Regions from separate parts of the Simiduia curdlanivorans genome, predicted to be linked through region 2. Evidence: predicted binding sites of a transcription regulator. Region 2 holds the regulator's gene; each other region holds the start of a gene.
What was found. The regulator sigma-54, encoded in region 2, starts transcription at its own class of promoters, with help from an activator protein. The targets are predictions, from matches to a motif close to TGGCACANNNNTTGCNNT.
Positions count from the first base shown of each region.

Region 1: a site for sigma-54 is predicted at 1,406-1,423, ahead of cynS (cyanase). Genes of this name have one in related genera too.
Region 3: a site for sigma-54 is predicted at 3,482-3,499, ahead of QWY82_RS06800 (PEP-CTERM sorting domain-containing protein). Genes of this name have one in related genera too.

Region 1 is NZ_JAUFQG010000004.1:1,866,241-1,872,554, reverse strand. Features, by position in the region: gene QWY82_RS08365 (malonate--CoA ligase) at 1-1,188, shown strand, start outside; gene cynS (cyanase) at 1,484-1,924, shown strand; gene QWY82_RS08355 (bifunctional protein-serine/threonine kinase/phosphatase) at 1,976-3,709, opposite strand; gene QWY82_RS08350 (formate/nitrite transporter family protein) at 3,761-4,600, opposite strand; gene QWY82_RS08345 (AfsR/SARP family transcriptional regulator) at 5,294-6,124, shown strand; gene QWY82_RS08340 (hypothetical protein) at 6,194-6,314, opposite strand, start outside.
Region 2 is NZ_JAUFQG010000004.1:1,989,621-1,995,934, forward strand. Features, by position in the region: gene QWY82_RS08855 (trimeric intracellular cation channel family protein) at 1-370, opposite strand, end outside; gene yjgA (ribosome biogenesis factor YjgA) at 363-896, opposite strand; gene QWY82_RS08865 (HPr family phosphocarrier protein) at 992-1,261, opposite strand; gene rapZ (RNase adapter RapZ) at 1,269-2,168, opposite strand; gene ptsN (PTS IIA-like nitrogen regulatory protein PtsN) at 2,184-2,645, opposite strand; gene hpf (ribosome hibernation-promoting factor, HPF/YfiA family) at 2,650-2,940, opposite strand; gene QWY82_RS08885 (RNA polymerase factor sigma-54) at 3,051-4,595, opposite strand; gene lptB (LPS export ABC transporter ATP-binding protein) at 4,733-5,458, opposite strand; gene lptA (lipopolysaccharide transport periplasmic protein LptA) at 5,460-5,993, opposite strand; gene lptC (LPS export ABC transporter periplasmic protein LptC) at 5,980-6,314, opposite strand, start outside.
Region 3 is NZ_JAUFQG010000004.1:1,500,507-1,506,820, reverse strand. Features, by position in the region: gene QWY82_RS06805 (MupA/Atu3671 family FMN-dependent luciferase-like monooxygenase) at 1-2,712, opposite strand, end outside; gene QWY82_RS06800 (PEP-CTERM sorting domain-containing protein) at 3,591-4,340, shown strand; gene xrt (exosortase) at 4,634-6,100, shown strand; gene QWY82_RS06790 (DegT/DnrJ/EryC1/StrS family aminotransferase) at 6,113-6,314, opposite strand, start outside.

The DNA of each region.
Region 1 (6,314 bases), 120 kb from region 2:
GTGTGCGATAGCCAAGCCACAGACTTGCTAAGTGCCGTTATGCCGACCGAGTGCGTTAAAGCGCTGCTCACACTCGACGCCGATGGCTCCGGCAGCCTTATGGAAGGCGCAGCCAACGAAAGCAGCAGCGCCGATATTGCCCAGCGCATCGGTACTGACATGGCCGCACTGCTCTATTCATCGGGCACCACCGGTAAACCCAAAGGCATCATGCTAAGCCACGATAACTTGCGTAAAAACGCGCAGACACTGGTACAGGCTTGGGGCTTTAGCGCGGCAGATCATCTGTTACACATGCTACCTATTTATCACGTGCACGGTTTATTCGTTGCACTCAGCTGTGTGTTAATGAGCGGTGCCAGCATGGCCTGGCATAGCGGCTTTCGCGATCAAGCGGCGGTGACGGCGCTACCCGATTGCACTGTAATGATGGGTGTTCCAACCTACTACACGCGTCTGCTTAACAATCCCGCTTTTGGATCGCAAAGCTGTAAAAGCATACGCCTTTTCACCTCTGGCTCGGCACCGCTATTGGCTGAAACCTTTGTCGAATTTCAATCCCGCACCGGTCACGCCATTCTTGAACGCTACGGCATGACAGAAACCGGCATGAACACATCCAACCCATTAAACGGCGAACGCCGCGCCGGCACGGTAGGGCCAGCCCTGCCCGGCGTGACGGTACGCATAGTCGATGACACTGGACAAACACTATCAAACGGCGACATAGGCAATATACAGGTGCAAGGTGCAAACGTTTTTTCTGGCTATTGGCGTATGCCAGAAAAGACCGCCGAAGATTTCACCGCCGACGGATTTTTTAATACCGGCGATAAAGGCGTTATAGACACAGACGGTTATCTATCCATTGTCGGGCGGGCGAAAGATTTAATTATTTGTGGCGGCTTGAATGTTTACCCGAAAGAAATCGAACTGGTGATAGACGACATGCCAGGTGTTCTGGAATCGGCAGTGATTGGGGTGCCCCATGCCGACTTTGGCGAAGCCGTTTTGGCCGTGATTGTAGCCGATGGCCAAGCGCCAAGTGCCGAACATATTATCCAGCATTGCAAAACCCAGCTGGCCAATTTCAAAGTTCCCAAGCGGGTCGAGTTCGTTGCTACTCTGCCGCGCAACGCCATGGGCAAGGTTCAGAAAAACATACTACGCGAGCAATTCGCAACCTAGGTAGCATCCTTCGTCAGGTGTGCCTGCTAAGTTACGCAGCCATCCGGTTACTAGCAGGCTCCACACCGGCACCGTCTTTCGAGCAGTAGCACAAATCTAGTGCAAATAATCCCTCAACTGTAAGTGCATGCTGCTCCTTAGCGCAGGCTTAGTGCTGACTAGTTAGCCAAGCTCTCGCCATTACGGTCAGCGCATTCAATCTACCCGAAATTTTCCATGGCATAGTAATTGCTCTTAGCCAAGGGCGATTGAAAATTTTCTATTTTAAGCATAGCTATCACTTGGAGCTAACTCGATGAAAAAAATTGACCTAGTTGAAGCCATTATATTGGCGAAAAAATCAAAGGGCTTATCTTGGGAGTCCATTGCCGCAGAGCTTGGCGCGTCTACCGTTTGGGTCACATCCGCCTGTTTGGGCATGAATAGCATGAGCAAAGAGCCAGCGCAAAAATTATGCGCGCTATTGAATCTACCCGATGCAGCCATGGCTAGCTTGATGGAATACCCAACCAAAACGTGGGATCAATCCATTCCGCAAGATCCGCTTATTTATCGTTTATATGAAGTGGTGGGTGTTTATGGCGAAACACTCAAAGAAGTTATTCAAGAAAAGTTCGGCGACGGCATTATGAGCGCCATCGACTTCAGCCTAGAGGTAGACAAAGAGGAGAACCCGAAAGGTGATCGGGTGGTGGTTACCATGAACGGAAAATTTCTACCCTACAAGGCCTGGTAATACACATTCAAGTCTTTGAGCGGTGGCGCTTCGCACCTTGCCGCTCAAGCATCACAACGCATGGCTCACCTGCCATAACAATAAACACAACAATAACAAACTCAGCCCCTGCCAAAACAGCACCGGATCTCGCTCTAACAAGGGCGGCTTTGCTCGACGCATAAAGTTGGCATTCGGGTGCTCCAGTTCGTAGACAAACTCCGCAACGTCTTGATAGCGCTTTTGCGGATTAACGTGAACCGCTTTGCTGATGGCATAGTCGAGCCATTCCGGTAGGCTCGCATCCTGTCGATGCATAGGCCTATAGCTAAGTCGGCGCTGCTCGCGCAAACTGCGCGCCTTAGACACACCGATGCCATAGGGCAATTCGCCACACAACATTTGGTAGGTAATGACACCGAGCGAGAAAATATCCGACCGACTGGTACCGGGCAAACCTAAAAAATACTCGGGCGCAGTATATTGCGCAGTACCCACTATACCGTCGTCTACACCGGTAATTTCGGTAATACCTGCAACTTTGGTTGCACCAAAATCAATAATTTTTACAACCCCGACTTCATCGATCATCACGTTATAAGGCCTTAAATCCTGATGCACCATTTCCTGGCGATGAAACGCCTGCAAGCCCTTAGCAATTTGCCGCACTATAGCCCTTACGCTACCGATACTTGGTTTAGGATTATCAATTATCCACTGCGCCAAGGTTTTACCTTCTAGGTACTCAGTCACGGTATAGCGGTAATGTCGCTGTCGCGTCGGTTTAACCGCCTTTAAAACGTGGGCATTATTGAGCCGATTGGCAATCCACTCTTCCATGAAGAAGGCTTCCAAATAGGCCTCATTATTGCGCATTTCGGCCGACGGGATTTTGAGCGCAACCTTTTCTTTAGTGTCTAGGTCTTCGGCGAGATAAACATGACTGCGGCTACTGATATAGATTTCACGCAGTATTTTATAGCCGTCAAATTGCATTCTCGGCTGTAAACTCGGTGCCGGCGCTAGGTGATTGGCGTGTGCATGCAGCTCTTGCAAACTGGGGTCAGGCAATTGTTTAACAAGGATAATTTGTAGTGTCAGGTTATCCAGGCTACCAGCTCGCAGGGCTTGTTCAACTAACGCCTTTGCCACGCTATCGAGATCATCCTGCTGCGCCGTTAACGCTTCGGATATACCTCTTGCAATGGCATCATTTGTTAGCCACTCGTAAACGCCGTCGGTGGCGAGGAGAAACATATCGCCCTGATTGAGCGGCTGGCATTGGTAGCTAAAATCTAGGCGCTTATCGATCCCCAAACCATGGGTCAAGTAACTTACCTCGGACGACACTATGCGGCGATGATCCGTGCTTAATTGCTCTAGCTGCTTACCCGCTAGGCGGTAGATACGCGAATCACCGGCATGGAAAATATGCACCTGATGCGACTTGAACACCATGCCACTAAACGTGCAAATATAGCCCTTATCTCTATTGAATCGAAATTCGCACTGCTGCGTTTGGGCATAAAGCCAAGAGTTAACCGCCTCTAACACACGTTGACCCGATTTTCTCACAGACCAAGCGTCAGGCGTACTGTAATAATCTTGCAAAAACATTTTCACCGCCGTCTCACTGGCGATTTGGCTAACGTTACTGCTACTAATGCCATCGGCAAGGGCGACGGCAATACCTTTAGCGGTGAGTTGGGGTTGATTAGGCGTCAATGCACCATAAAAATCTTGATTAACGGACTTTTTACCCGCACAGGAGTACTGGCCAATAGTTACCCGCAATTGATTTTTCATAAAAAACCCCATCGACTTAGATGGGGCTCCATTGTCTGAATAGGAAATCGATTACGCTAAACCAATATCGGTTGGCGATTTTGCCAATTTGCGCTCTGGGTTGGTTTTTACATGGGTCCAGTAAAGCGGTAAGCCCACCAATAAAAACCCGCCCACGAGATTGCCAAGCGCTGTGGGAATTTCGTTCCAAACCAAATAGTCCATAACGGTAAATTCGCCGCCCATAATCATAGAGAATGGAAATAGGAACATATTGACGATGGAGTGTTCAAAACCCATAAAGAAGAACAGCATAACCGGCATCCACATTGCAATGATCTTGCTCGTTGCAGAGGTTGAAATCATAGCACCCACAACTCCCATGGAAACCATCCAGTTACACAACATACCGCGAATAAAGATGGTGAACCAACCATCAATACCGTGGGCTTGATAACCCAAGGTACGCGACTCGCCAATACTACTCACCTTTGCCGCCAACTCACCGCCATCGGTATTGTAGCCATAGGTTAAAATGAAGGACGCAAAAAAGGCAACGGTGAGAGCACCGGCAAAATTTCCGACAAAAACCAAACCCCAATTGCGAAGCATTTGGCTCATGTTACAGCCTGGTCTTTTATCGAGTAAGGCCAATGGCACTAAGGTAAACACGCCGGTCAATAAGTCGAATTTCATCAAATACAACATGATAAAACCTACCGGGAATAACATCGCCCCCACCAATGGCGAACCGGTTTTAACGATAACCGTTATCGCAAAAAATGCCGCTAGGCCAAGAATCGCGCCGGCCATAAATGCACGCACGAGCGTATCTTTGGTCGACATAAATATTTTTTGTTCGCCAGAATCAACCATCTTGGTTGCAAACTCGCTAGGTTCTATATAAGCCATATGTTTCTCCACCCCAGGATTATGAAAGTCACAGAAGTGATTGCAGGTTTCGTGCCTAAACCAAGAAGCCTAGCGAAAACCGGGCCTTTGGCTTTTTCAGACCCTAATAAGGCTTCAAAAAAGTACACATTGCGCCCTGCTTGCCTCCTTTCTAGGCCGGCGCGCACCATTTATGCGCGAAGACTTGGCTATCTTGCAGAAATATAGGCTCAGCTAAAAACCTTAATCGCCCCAGCGCAAACTAACGCAAACAAAACCCAGCATATTCATAGCGCCACCAAGGCGAAACGGTCCCTAATTCAGCGCATAGGACTTGGCGGCACCAAAAAATACGGCGCATTACAACTAAAATACATATCCAGCCATCTCTTTTAGTGCATTTATTAATTTAAATCAGACCGGCTTCTCAGAAAAAATACATATTAAGTATTAGTGCGTTTTTTAACCAATAGGTCTAGTATATTGTCCTCTGATTTTTCTAAACAAACGCCTTGTTCAGTTGAATAAGTGTTTCAACTAAAAAATGTTCGGACAATTGTATTATCTCACCGCAATTGAAGGGTTTGGCTAGGACAGCCATACAATGAGTCGGGGAATGCCAGCCCAGCCAGGGCGAAACTTCCTCAATAACGCTGCACGGAGCGCAAGTCTATTGGCTCCACGCACTCCACTGGTCAATGGATGGACAGTGAAATGGAAAATATCGTCACGCTTAACTTAGCGGCCTCCAGTACACACCAACTCTGTATTGGCGCATCGGCCTTACCCAATCTGCCTACGGCTCGAAGCTTTTTACTGCTGCTGTACTTCACCCAGCACAAGGGTCAAGCCCTGGGTCGAGACGTTGCGGCCGAAGCACTCTGGCCAGACGTTAAAATTGATACCGCAAGAACACGGCTTCGCTCAGAACTTTGGCGGTTAAAGCAGTGGTTCGATTTGCATTGTTTTAACCTATCGCCTTTTTTAGCCTGCGATCGAAAACATTTAATTGTGGCAGCTAATTTTCCAGTCCAATCCGACACCGAAGCGCTGCATCATATTGCCGACACGCTTTATCGCAATGCCCTTGAGGTCAACCTAAAGGATATCCGACAAGACATTTACAGGTTGCTAGACCGCTTTGAACACGGGGTGTTATCCAGTTACTTTAATGAGTGGGCGGAGACGGAAAAATTTCATGTGCAAAATTCACTGAGGCAGTGCCGTGAATTTCTATTTCATCAATTGTGTCAAAAAGGGGAATGGCGCGAAGCCATTATTCACGGCCAGGCGCTGATTGAAAAAGAGCCCCTCGATGAATATTTGCACGCCGAGCTGATGCGCTGCTATATCGCGTTAGAGTGCAGAGGCCTGGCGGTGCGCCAATACTCCGAGTGCCAAAAGGTCTTGCGCGAAGAGCTCGGTATTACACCCTCCACATCTATTGAACGCCTGTATCGGTCGCTCTTAAGCCATAAACATTTACCCGGCTTTATAGCCAGCCAAAGTACCGCCGGCTTCAGTAAACCAACGCTTTCCGCTTAAATACGGTAAAACAATAACAACAGGAAAAACTGCCCATTAAGTGCTTACGTTTACTTAATGGGCAGTTCGTTATATCCCAGGGTGACGGCTTAGCACAGAGGTAAACCAAGGGTTAGCTCTGAGTGTGGCGGCACTCGCATGCTGTTGCGCGCGGTGCGCCACGCCGCGGTTAACGCTGTAGCCCGTGGGC
Region 2 (6,314 bases):
TGGCGATAGCGACTAGCCAGGAGTCGTTCCACGCGAGTGACGTGTGAGTTGCCATCACGCTAAACAGGGCCATACCGGCGGCGTCCATCCACACCAGCGCGCGGTGTTTTGACGCTATATAGTGGGCAATAAAGTAGGTGAGCGCCGAGGCGATCACGCACACATAAAGATAAATCGGTTCGGCTAACCAAAACACTTGAGGTTTATTGAGTATTAGATCTCTTATGGTGCCGCCACCAATGCCGGTGACTACACCCAGAAGGATAAAGCTCATGATATCTTGCTGTTTCTCTGCCGCCGCTAGGGCGCCAGAGATAGCAAAAACTGCGCAGCCTAAAATGCCGGTAAAAAAGATGATTTCACTAAACAAGGCTGCTAGACACGATGGTGTCGCGTATCGCACGAAAGACTTTGCGTGCAGCAGCAGGCGGCTTGCTGCGCTCGAGTTCGGACTTTGCCGTGCGCACTAGTTGCCTTAGTTGCTGTCGGTCAGCTTGAGGGTAGTCCAACATAAACTCGTTGATAGCGTCGTCGCCATCGGCAATAAACCGATCGCGCCAACGCTCGGCTAGGTGTTGTTGCAAAACGTGTTGTTCTGAAACTTGCATTAAGCCTTGGTAAGCTGCTGCGATGGCTTCGTGATCGGCTTCGCGCATCAGTCGCCCAATAAACTGCATGTGCCGGCGTTTTGCGCTGTTGGTTTTGATGCGACCCATTTCTACGATAGCCAGTTGCAACGTTTCCGGCAGCGGAATCTTGCTCAGCTGATCCTTATTGAGATCACATAGCTTAGCCCCAAGCTGCTGTAGCGCTGTGGCCTCGTTTTTGATTTGGGTTCGACTTTTTGGGAGTTCTTCGCCGTCGAGCAGGTCGTCAGCTGGGTCGTGATTTGCCATGATAATATCCAAAATTCTTGCTCGGCCCTTCCATCAGGTGCGGGCGGTTGCGTCTCGGCCCGCATGGTACCCAACTCGGGGTTAAAGCGACAGCGTTACTCGCCTTCGCCGAAGTAGTCGTTGATCAGAGCGGTGATGGCGTCCATGGCTTCCTGCTCATCGTCGCCGTCGGTTCTTAGGTTGAGCTGTGTGCCTTTGGCCGCGGCTAGCAGCATGAGCGACATAACACTTTTGCCGTCTACCATTCTCTCGCCGATGCCCGCTTGAATTTTGCAGCCAAAACGTGCGCACAAGGTCGCCATTTTTGCCGCCGCACGGGCGTGCAGGCCTAGCTTGTTGATAATCTCTATTTGGGTTTCAATCACGCTACGCCTAGCCCTTTGTGCCGGTTAATTCTCGATGCCTAAGTTGTAGTTTAGAGTTTTTTCCCGCCAGTGCTTTATAAAGTTCTTCGGCCATATAAACCGATCGGTGTTGGCCACCAGTGCAGCCAATAGCGATGGTCATGTAGCTGCGGTTGCTTTGTTCAAATTTTGGCAGCCAGCGCGTTAAGTGCGCCAGAATATCGCTGCGCATTAGGCGCGTGTCTTCTTGTTCTTCTAAAAAATCCGCCACCGGCTGATCTTGCCCCGTTAGGGCCCTCAAGTGGGGTTTCCAGTAAGGATTGGGTAGGCAGCGCACGTCAAATACGAAATCGGCGTCTACCGGCACCCCGCGCTTAAAGCCAAAGGACACCAGTTGCACGGACATACTGGTATCGGCGTTCAAGCTGACGCGGTTTTTGACCAGGTCGCGCAGTTGATGCAGGGTGAGGGTGGTTGTGTCGATGACTAGATCGGCTAAATCGACGATGGGTTGCAGTAGCTCGCGCTCTTTTACCGTCGCCTCTTTTAGGCTGACCCCTTCTTTACTAAGTGGGTGCTTGCGCCGCGTTTCGCTAAAGCGCTGAATCAGTACCGGTGATCGGGCATCTAAAAACATGACCTCGATCCGTATACCCTTGGCATTGGCGTCGGCCACCAATTGTGGAAACTTGGGCAGTTCCTGCCAAGCATTGCGAGCATCGACGCTGATCGCAAATAGAGAATTGGGTGTTGGATCTGATACTAATTGATGTACCAGCTCGGGTAGTAAGCGCAAAGGCAGATTATCGACACAGTTAAATCCTAAATCTTCGAGCACGTGCAGGGCGGTACTCTTGCCTGCTCCGGAGCGGCCACTGACGATAATTAAGCGCGGTGATTGTTTGACCGTACTTTTATCCGTATTCATGTTGACAGAATCCCTTTATTGCGTGGCAAGGTATGCGCTTACCCTACTATAGAGTAGATCGCTTGTCTCAGCCGTTCTCAGTGCCGCGCGGAATTCTTCCTGTTGAAATAATTCGGCCAGTTTTGCCAATGTTTGTAAGTGCTCGCTACTGGCTTCTTCCGGCACCATAAGGGTAAATATGACGTCGACCGGCGCACCGTCGATGGCATCGAAGTCGATCGGGCTGGAGAGCACAACCAAAGCGCCAATAGTGCTTTCACAGCTGGCGACTCGACAGTGTGGGATAGCAATTCCATGACCTAAGCCCGTGCTACCCAGTTTTTCACGCGCGATTAAGCTGCGAAATAGTGTATCGGCATCTAGGCTGGGTATATCAGTGGCGATGATGTTGGCGATCGTCTCAAGCACGCGCTTTTTACTGACGCCCTCTACACCGTGTTGTACACGGCGAGGGGCTAGAAGGGTTTCAAACTGCATAGGGTTATCGATGGCTTCGGAGTTTTTCTTTGTGTTTAATTAGTTGGCGATCTAGCTTATCAGAGAGCAGGTCTATGGCTGCATAGAGATCCTGAGACTCTGAATCAGCGAAAAATTCAGCGCCACTGACGTGTACTGTCGCTTCCGCCTTTTGCTGTAGTTTATCAACACTTAGTATGGTGTTGATACTGGTTATTCGGTCGTGGTGTCGCTCGAGCTTTTCCAGCTTTGCATGGACGTAATCTTTTATGGCGTCGGTCAGGTCTAGGTGGTGTCCGCTGATATTTATTTGCATTCGGCTGCTCCTTTGTGTCGCTGCTTTTGCTGTCAACTGCCCTTTTTTGGTGCAAACCCCAAAGCTGGGCGCCTAAAACTAGGGTGTAGCGGTGTTGCTTGATCTAGCGTTTAGATCAATCTCTTGCGTTCATTGGATGCTGCAATGCCCAATGACTCTCGGTATTTAGCGATAGTTCTGCGCGCTACCTGAATGCCTTGCTCTTCAAGCAGGGTGGTGATTTTACTGTCGCTTAAGGGTTTTTTCGGATTCTCAGCCGCCACCAGCTTCTTAATAATGGCGCGAATCGCGGTGGATGAGCACTCTCCACCCGCATCCGTGCTGACGTGGCTGGAGAAAAAGTATTTCAGCTCGAAGATGCCCCGCGGGGTGTGCATATACTTTTGTGTGGTAACGCGGGAGATGGTGGACTCGTGCATGCCAACTTCTTCTGCAATGTCGTGCAGTACCATAGGGCGCATGGCCTCGGGGCCGGATTCAAAAAAGCCCATTTGCTTTTCGACGATGCAACTGGCGACCTTGAGCAGGGTTTCGTTGCGGCTTTGCAGGCTCTTGAGGAACCAGCGCGCCTCTTGCAAATGGTCGCGCATGAAGTTGTTATCTGGGCTGGTATCTGCCCGTTTGACGAGCGAGGCGTAACCAGCGTTAATGCGTATTTTAGGCGCTATGTCTGGGTTAAGTTCCACTAACCAGCGATCCTGCTTCTTACTGACAAAGACATCTGGAACAACATATTCAGTATCGGCCTGTGCGATTTGTTCGCCGGGGCGCGGGTTTAGGGTTTGAATTAACCCGATTACCTCTGCCAGCTCAGCTTCTTTAAGTTTACAGCGCCGCATCAGTTGCTTGTAATCGCGATTGCCTAACAGCGCTAAATGATCCTTAACAATAAGCTTAGCAGCATCTAGGAAAGGTGTAGTAGTTGGCAGTGTTCGCAGTTGGATAAGTAGGCACTCGGCCAAGTCTTGGCCGGCGACACCGACCGGGTCAAACTGTTGAATGCGATGGAGAACCGCTAACACTTCGTCCAGTTCAACCGGGTCTTCGAGCATTTCCTGTTCTTGATTGAGGCCCTCGGCTATGTCGCCGATGGGGTTGCCCAGCATGCCGCTCGGTTCGATATCGTCGATGATCGATAGGGCGATGACTCTGTCCCTGTCGCTCATGGGGGTTAAATTGAGCTGCCACAGCAGGTGTTCCTGCAGGCTTTCGCCGGTGCTATCGCCGCGCTCGTAATCGCGGTCTTCGTCGCTGCCTGAACCGCTGCTGGCTGGGCCGGAGGTGTAGATGTCGTCCCAGTTGGTGTCGACCGGCAGGTCGTCGGGTATGTCGTTGTTCCAGTCACTATCCATCTCATTGGACTGGTTGTTATCGGGTGAAGTTTCCGGCGTGTTTAATTCTTGTAGGTTGGTTTCGGTAGATTCTTTGGCACTGTTAAATTCTGGGTCGCTAGGTTCGCTGACATCGCTACTGGCCTCTGTGTCCTGTGCCCCGTCTTCGCCCTCTGATATTTCGAGCATGGGGTTGGATTCTAGCGCCTCCTGAATTTCCGCTTGCAAATCCAAGGTGGACAACTGCAGCAGCCGGATGGCCTGCTGCAACTGCGGCGTCATGGTCAGTTGTTGACCTAGCTTGAGCTGTAGTGATGGCTTCATGGTTTGATGACTAACATCCTTTAAGGTAGTGCCTCGCAACTTCGCCGAGGTATGGTCTTAGTGTAGTCATCCGTCAGGGCTCAGGCAATATTGACAAGCAAGCTCCATGCCTTTATGAGCCGTAGGGTAAATTAAAATTAGAGAGTGAATTGATCACCTAAATAAACCTCGCGGACTCGCTGGTTGGCTAGCACAGTATTGGCGTCGCCTTCTGCGATGATATGCCCCTCGCTGACGATATAGGCTTTCTCGCAGATACTGAGAGTTTCGCGCACATTGTGATCGGTAATAAGCACGCCTATACCGCGTTCTTTGAGGTGTTTGATGATGTTTTTAATGTCGCCCACGGAAATTGGGTCTACCCCAGCAAAGGGCTCGTCCAGCAAAATAAACTGCGGCTCAGTGGCCAATGCCCGTGCAATTTCTACGCGTCGTCGCTCGCCGCCAGAAAGTGCCATGCCTAGGCTGTCTCGAATATGGGTGATGTGAAATTCTTCGAGCAATGCTTCCATGCGTGCGAGGCGTTGCTTGCGGTTGAGCTCCTTGCGCGTCTCCAGTATGGCGAGAATATTGTTGGCCACGGTGAGCTTGCGAAATACGGACGCTTCTTGGGGTAGATAGCCGATACCGGCGCGCGCGCGGCCGTGGATGGGCATGCCCGTCAGGTTTTTATCGTCGATTAATACGCGCCCGGCGTCATTTTCCACCAGGCCCGCAATCATGTAAAAACAGGTGGTTTTGCCTGCCCCATTGGGGCCGAGTAGGCCGACGATTTGACCGCTGTTGACCTCCATGGACACATCGATAACGACACGCCGACCCTTGTAACTTTTGGCCAAATTTAATGCACTTAATTTAGCCATGCTATTCCTTCGCGTCGCTGTTTTTTTTCTGGGGTTGAAGAATCATTTTTACCCGGGAATTATTACTGTCTCGGCTGCCGGCTTCCACCAGCGCGAGATGAATGTCGTAGTTAATAATATCGCCCGTCACGATGGAGCCGTCTTGTTCAACTTGCGCGTTTTCAGTGATGGTTAATTTATCTTCTACAACCTCGTACTTGAGCGTGTTGCCGCGCGCAATAATCACTTCTTTGTCGAGTGCCGGCTTTTGTTGAAAGTGCGCGGGCGCGCCGGTGGCAACAATGCGGTTAACTTTTTTCTCGGCGCTGTGGATGACAATTTTATCGGCAACAATATGAATGCTACCTTGATCCATTTGCACGTTGCCGGTGTAAACAGTGATGCCTTTATTTTGATCCTGCGTTGCTTTGTCGGCTTCGATCTGAATCGGTTGGTCGCGATCCTCGGGTAGGCCGTAACTTAAAACGCTGGTCAGCGCCAAGGCTAGGATGGTTGTATTTTTAACAGCACCTTTAACGGTATTAATAAGGGGCATGGGTTCCTCTTACCTTGTGTTTAAGCGTGAGTGTTTGGGCCTTCATGTCAGCGGTTAAACCCACTGCAGTGGTTGTGCCCGTCGGTGTAATGATTTTTACCGGCTGGTCGGTATCGGCTATTTGACGCTTAGTAAAATAGATCATTCGATCGGTAAAGAGTTCCGTTATGCCTTTGACTGGATCTTCCTGCCATAAATGCACGTTGCCAATCAGTTCAACTTGCTGGCCTTTTTCTGTCGCGCGCCCCTGATCGGCTGTGATGTGCCAAGGGCGGGTGTTGTGCGTGAAAATTTGGGCTTCTATGGTTTCTATTAGGGTGT
Region 3 (6,314 bases), 490 kb from region 2:
TGAAATATTGTCGACTACAGACCACTCTTCAACCACCCGCACAGGATTATGCAGGGGTAAAACAATACTGCCAGCTCGTATAGCGACATTGGTGGTCACCGCCGCGATCGCAGCACTTGTGACAGAAGGATTTGGATAGAGCCCGCCAAACAGGTGAAAGTGTCGCTCTGGTGTCCAGACGGAAGAGAAGCCATGCGTATCGGCAAACTTCGCCCCTTCTAACAATAATTTATAGCGGTTATTGTTGGCAGAAGGGCCTGCGTCACTGGAGAAATAGAAGAGGCCAACATCCATGTGCCGAGCCTCTGTAGACGCAGAGACAGAGGCTAGAGACGGCGCCTCATCCTCCTGAATAACTACTTTAAAACCACGGCTCAAGGTCCAAAAAATTTCCAGCACAGAAATATCAAATGAGATACTCGTGACCGCAAGCCAAACACCCGGCTCACCTTGGTAATCCAACGTATCGTCCATGCCAGCAAAGAAATTCATGACATTTCGGTGCTCGATCATGACACCTTTCGGCCTACCAGTTGAGCCGGAGGTATAGATAACATAGGCCAAATTATTAGGGCTCATATCCACCGGCGCTAGCGTTGCGCCAACACCGCCTACTGAGTCAGAAGCCACCTGATCCACACAGCAGATATGCGCACGGTTATTGGGCAGTTCATCGCGCAAACGAGAGTGCGTGATAAGTATTGGCAAATTCGCATCATCAACCATCAACGCAATGCGATCCCGAGGATAGTGAGGATCAAGGGGTACATAAGCAGCGCCGGCTTTTAAGATCGCCAACAAACCGATCACCATCTCGATTGAACGATGTAGAAAAACGCCAACAAGGACGTCGGGCTTGGCCCCCGCGGCTTGCAGTTTTATCGCCAACTGAGTAGCGCGTTGATCGAGTTCTCGATAGCTAAGGTGGTTTTCTTTGAAGACTAAAGCCACCGCCTCGGGTCTCAGCTGAGCCTGAGCTTCAATAAGTTGATGTACACAGTGCGCGGCATCGTAAGGTCGCTGGGTTTGATTCCACTCGAGAAGCAGTTGGTTTTTCTCGCTCTCGCTAATCATCGGCAAATCATTAAGCGCCAACAGCGGATTGGCGATAGCCTGGGTCAAAAAGACCTTGAACCCCGCCTGTACACGACTAACCACCGGTGCCGGCAAAAGTTCATTATTAAAGCGCCACCGGTAGCCATTGCCGCCTTGCGGCACAACCAAAACCAATGCATCGCCCAACTCAGGGGGCTCTACAACACCCGCGTCTGCAATGACCACTGAAACAGGTAATTGCACCGGCACCACATCAGGCTGCCTGGCAAAAACATCGCGCGTATAAAACCCTTTTGCCTTAGCCGCACCCAAAAGATCCGCGAGATTTTTAACCAACACACCTATCTTGTTGGTGCCATCCAGGCTAGCCCGAAACGGAATGCGCCGACAAAATAGTTGATCGAATTCGATCTGCGCCGACGCCATTGACGGGTAAGCCAAGCCGATATCAAAAGCGCTTTCACCGGCTAAACGCGTCAAAAAACAATAATACAGTGCCGCGAAAATAATCGACGGCTCAAGCTCAGGAAAACTTGCCGTTAGCTGTTCCTGCTGTTGGCTGGATAGCAGTTCTACTGATTCAGAATACTGCGACGCAACCTGCTCTTGAACCTGTTCGGGAAAAAGAAACGGCTCGGCCTGGGCAAGGCGCGTCAACCAATAAGGCTCGTTTAGTCCCGCCTGCTGATAAGCCGCATGGATCGAGGCGCTCACGGCTACCTCCACCAGCGGCAACTGCGCCCCGGTAGTGAGATGTATGTCAACCGCTAACTGCCCCGCCGCGATTAATGTCGCATCGTGCAGCAGCAAAGTTTTGAGCTGAACAATACCGCCCGTTACTGCGACATCCACACCGCTGGCATCGATACTTACGATGGCACCCACTGGCGCAGTATGAGCAAAGGTACGAAACCCGGCCTCAGCGATCGAATAAAATCGGCGGCCGATTAACACCTTAGGTAAAGCCATGGGGTTCGCATCGGGCATGTAGCTCAACGATCGTAGCAGCGCACTAATTTTTTGCCCTGGCTGAGACCAATCAATAATGGCATTAGGGCGCCTAGCACGAGGAAATACCGTGCGCGCCGTTAAATCCTGTGACCGGAAGGTTGGCCTGTCTTCTGCCAGCTCTTGGATCAGCTCGATAAAGGTTTCGCGCGCCTTGGTAAAACATTTAACGTTTAAACTAAATGCTGTTTCGCCGGCTTCTATTGGAAATTCGACCTGCTTAAGAATTCTACCGGCGTCGAACTCTGTATTCATTTCATGCCAAGTAACACCAAATGTTGATTCCTGATTGGCAATAGCCCAAGAGGTCACATGCAAACCGGCATAGCGAGGCAAAGGTGCATCGTGGAAATTAATGGCGAGTTTTGTTGGCATCGCCAACAATCTAGCTGAAATTTTATTTAGGTTGATGACGCTAAATAGATAGGCAAATTCCCTCTGCTCAAGAAAAGACTCAACATCGCCCGAAGCCTCGATAACAGGAATATTATGAGCCTCGGCCCACGCCCTAAGCTCGGCGCTGTCAGAAACGATGGCTTGAATGCGATGAGATGCAGCCAGCAATAGTTGAGCACACACCAAAGTCAACTTACCGTTGCCAATAATGCTGCACGTAAAGGGATTAGCTATATTCGTTACTTGGGTCAAGATTCCATCCTTAATCAACTGCGACCATGAACCTTTTATGGTCAGAATTCCCTTAACTGAGTCGCAATGCCTTTAATCTCGCACCACGAACACTCGTTTGGGCCTACCTCACTGAGGTTCAGATTTTGTTGCCATCCGTTCCGGCGCACCCACACTTAACATCAGGATAGGATAACAGCAAGCAACCACAGCACGCCTGCTTAGTATCAGACAACTTAACGGCTCTAGCACACATCCAATCAAGCAAGCAAAGTAACCGAATTGGCGCCTCAGTCTCTGGTATGAGGTATTCTCTGATTAAAACATTATTCGTACAAGCAGGGCTCAGCAAACTTCCGCAGGCAAACCTCGCCCCAACGTTCAAGCATCCCACTCAAGGCTCCACCCTCGCGCCCCGCCATCCGGCGAACTACCGGCATTAGGCCGCACAACGCCGAAATACTTTACACACCTATAAGCGGCGCTGCCGTAAGGTGCTTCATCATTTTAGACTCCAAACCGTCCACCCAATAGCTTACCTAAATTCCATTCAACCCAGCGTAAACATAATGGCATGGCCACCAAAACGCGTTTGGCCGAAACGGGTTCAACCAAATATAGAAACCACTTTTCAATAACCACCCACTACCAACAAGCCACAAGGCCGCATATGCCGAACTCAACCCAACAAACGCCACCCACAACACACTGTCGACTTTATTTACATCAGGCAAGTGCGAAGGGTAATGAAATTACAAAAAACACATAGAAATCATAAGCTTAAGTGACATGGCACACTACATGCTTATTACTGCGAGAAACTCAACAACTGATACTCGTCACTCGGCAGCATGTTAAGCACGCTAAGACACTGAAGTATTTTCACAGGAAGGATTCCGATGCAAATCACATTGAAAGCGACCCTCATCAGCTGCGCACTTTTAGTCATCCCGGCGCTAACCAACGCTTCCGTTATCGTAAATTACAACGCAGATGCGGTTGCTGGCCAGGCAGCATTCATTAGTTCATTAAGTGGCCCAGTGGTAGTAGAAAACTTTGACGGCCTAGCTGACGCCTCTGCCGCGAACGGTGGCAGTCATCAAAACAGCTGGGAAAGCCACGCTGCAAGCTATGCCACCAACGTTGGCACCTTCAGCTTAGTAACTGCCGGCCAAGGCGGCTCCAACCTGTACAACAACCACATCATGATCGAAAGCGCTGCGACGGGCGAATATGGCAGAGAAACACTGTCAACCTACGATCGCGACCTGTGGCTAGACAGTAACGATGCGCGCGAAATTTCTTGGGCTTTTGATAACCCACAAACCAATGGCATGAATGCCTTTGGCTTTTTGATCGCAGATGCTGCCGACGTTGGCGCAACACTTAAATTATTGTTTGAAGACAATAGCCAATCGGACAGTTTTACCATTTCGCCCTATTTGCAGAGTGGTAACTTAGGTTACGTATCGGTTAGCAGCAGCATGAACATCATTGGCGCGACACTTAGCTTTATCAACAGCAAAGGGAATGATGGCTGGGGCATTGACGATATCGTTGTTGGCCGGCTACCAGAACCAGGCTCGATATTGCTGCTTGCACTCGGTCTATTAAGTTTGGGCATTGCCAGAAAGCAAGCGGCCCGCTAGCTATAACCGCGCCAGCACTCTGCTGGCGCGCTCTACTGCCCCCAATCTGGAAGTTACAAGTCATATTCGTTAGAATCAGCCAATACACTATTAGTTGATTAGCACATGGACGTTATGAGTTTAGTGATTTCCCGCATTCTGAAGTGCGAGCTGCTCGTTTCTTACAATACCTCAGCTCATTCAGCACCTATCACAGCAGCTCTCATTATACTACTCTCAGCATTCCAAGCCGGCTGCATGCACCCCCCAATTACCCAACAAATCAGCGCCAGAGCAAATAGGAGCAAATTAGCTTGATTGGCCCGCGCATTGACAATATTAAAGAGATACTAATCAGAAAGAGATTAAATTTTATAATTTATCTCGCTATCTTAGTTACCGTGGCTCTTTGCTACCCTACACTTAAAAGCTTGGGAAGCCATTGGACAAAATGGGACCAAGCACTTAGTCATGCCCTACCAACACTGGCTATGCTGGCACACTTTCTATGGCGCCTTAGTTTTAAAGCTGAAACGCCGAACAACAATATAAAACATCCAACACCATGGCTGCCGCTGTTAGCGTTAGGCTGCAGCTCGCTTTGTTGGTTTTTATTCCAGATCAATAGAATTGAACTTTTGTCAGCCATCTTCTGGCTAGCGCTGATCGGGTTTTACATTGCCGCTTGCTTTTCATGGAAAAGTTTTAAGCAGTTGGCGCCCACCCTTGCACTTTTACTATTCGTCATACCTATTTGGCCGCAACTAACCAACACCTTGGTCTCCTTAAGTGGCTTTGTTGTTAGCAAGTTGATCAGTGCGCTTCAGATTCCAGCCTTTATTGAAAACAATACAATCCAAATACCGAGCGGCTTGATTGTTATTGCAGACGGATGCTCCGGCCTCCGGTATTTAGTCATTGCCGTGCTCTTAGCCTACATCATAGGTCTGCTTAACCGATCCTCATTAAAACAAAATACATGGCTAATACTATGTAGTATTGCATTGGCACTTTTTGCCAACTGGGTAAGAATCTTTATCCTGATACTTATCGGTTACCACACAGAGATGCAAAGTAACCTCATGCATGACCACGAACTGTTCGGGTGGGCGGTATTTGGCGCGTTCATGTTGCCAGCGCTCTACTTTGCACCCATGGTTCAACACACTAAGCCACATGTCATTCATATGGAGATGGGCTCACCCGTTATTGCAACCCTCCTACTGGCGCTAGGCCCCCTGCTTTACCTGCTAGCAAACCACACTACCCCCCCTACAAACCCCTATTCATTGAAAGATTTTCAAAGCCAAGGCGACATAAGATATGTCATGCAAGAGGTGCCCATAAAAGCCATTAATAACACCTCTGTGGAAACCAAAAAGATAGACTTTCAAGACCTAAATGTTCGCATCGACCTGGTTAAAAATATACCGTCAAAGGAGGGTAAGCTAGTCCCTTATATCGACACCACCTACGATAAAGAAATCTGGAAGCGCGTAGATAGCCAACCGGTGAAGATAATGATGGAGAATTATCAAATAAGTAGGCTAAAGCATATAAACACTCAAGAACAGTTCCTACTCCTCGAGCAATTTAATATAGGCAAAGAGACTACTGGCAATTATTTATGGGCAAAATTATTGCAGCTCAAAGCCAGGGCGCTAAACCAGCAGTATTTCGCTATGATCATCTTTCAAACCCACTGCAACACCGACTGCCAAAGCGAAACAAGCAGCCTTATTGATATTGCAACATCCTGGGAAAAACGGCGGCCCCTATAGCCGAGAGATAAGCTAAAGAGGCCTATGGAAAAAACCTTGTAGCTTACGGAGCAAGCTCTGCAAGTAATGCTTCTCCACATAACGATGTAGTGGCAGGGTCAGCAATCTACTCGCAAAGCTTTTAGCATTAATCAAGGGGTACGGCACCTCAACCAAGGCCCCAACACCTTCAACCTGATCTATCGAGCGGCCATATAAGGCTGACGCACCAAGG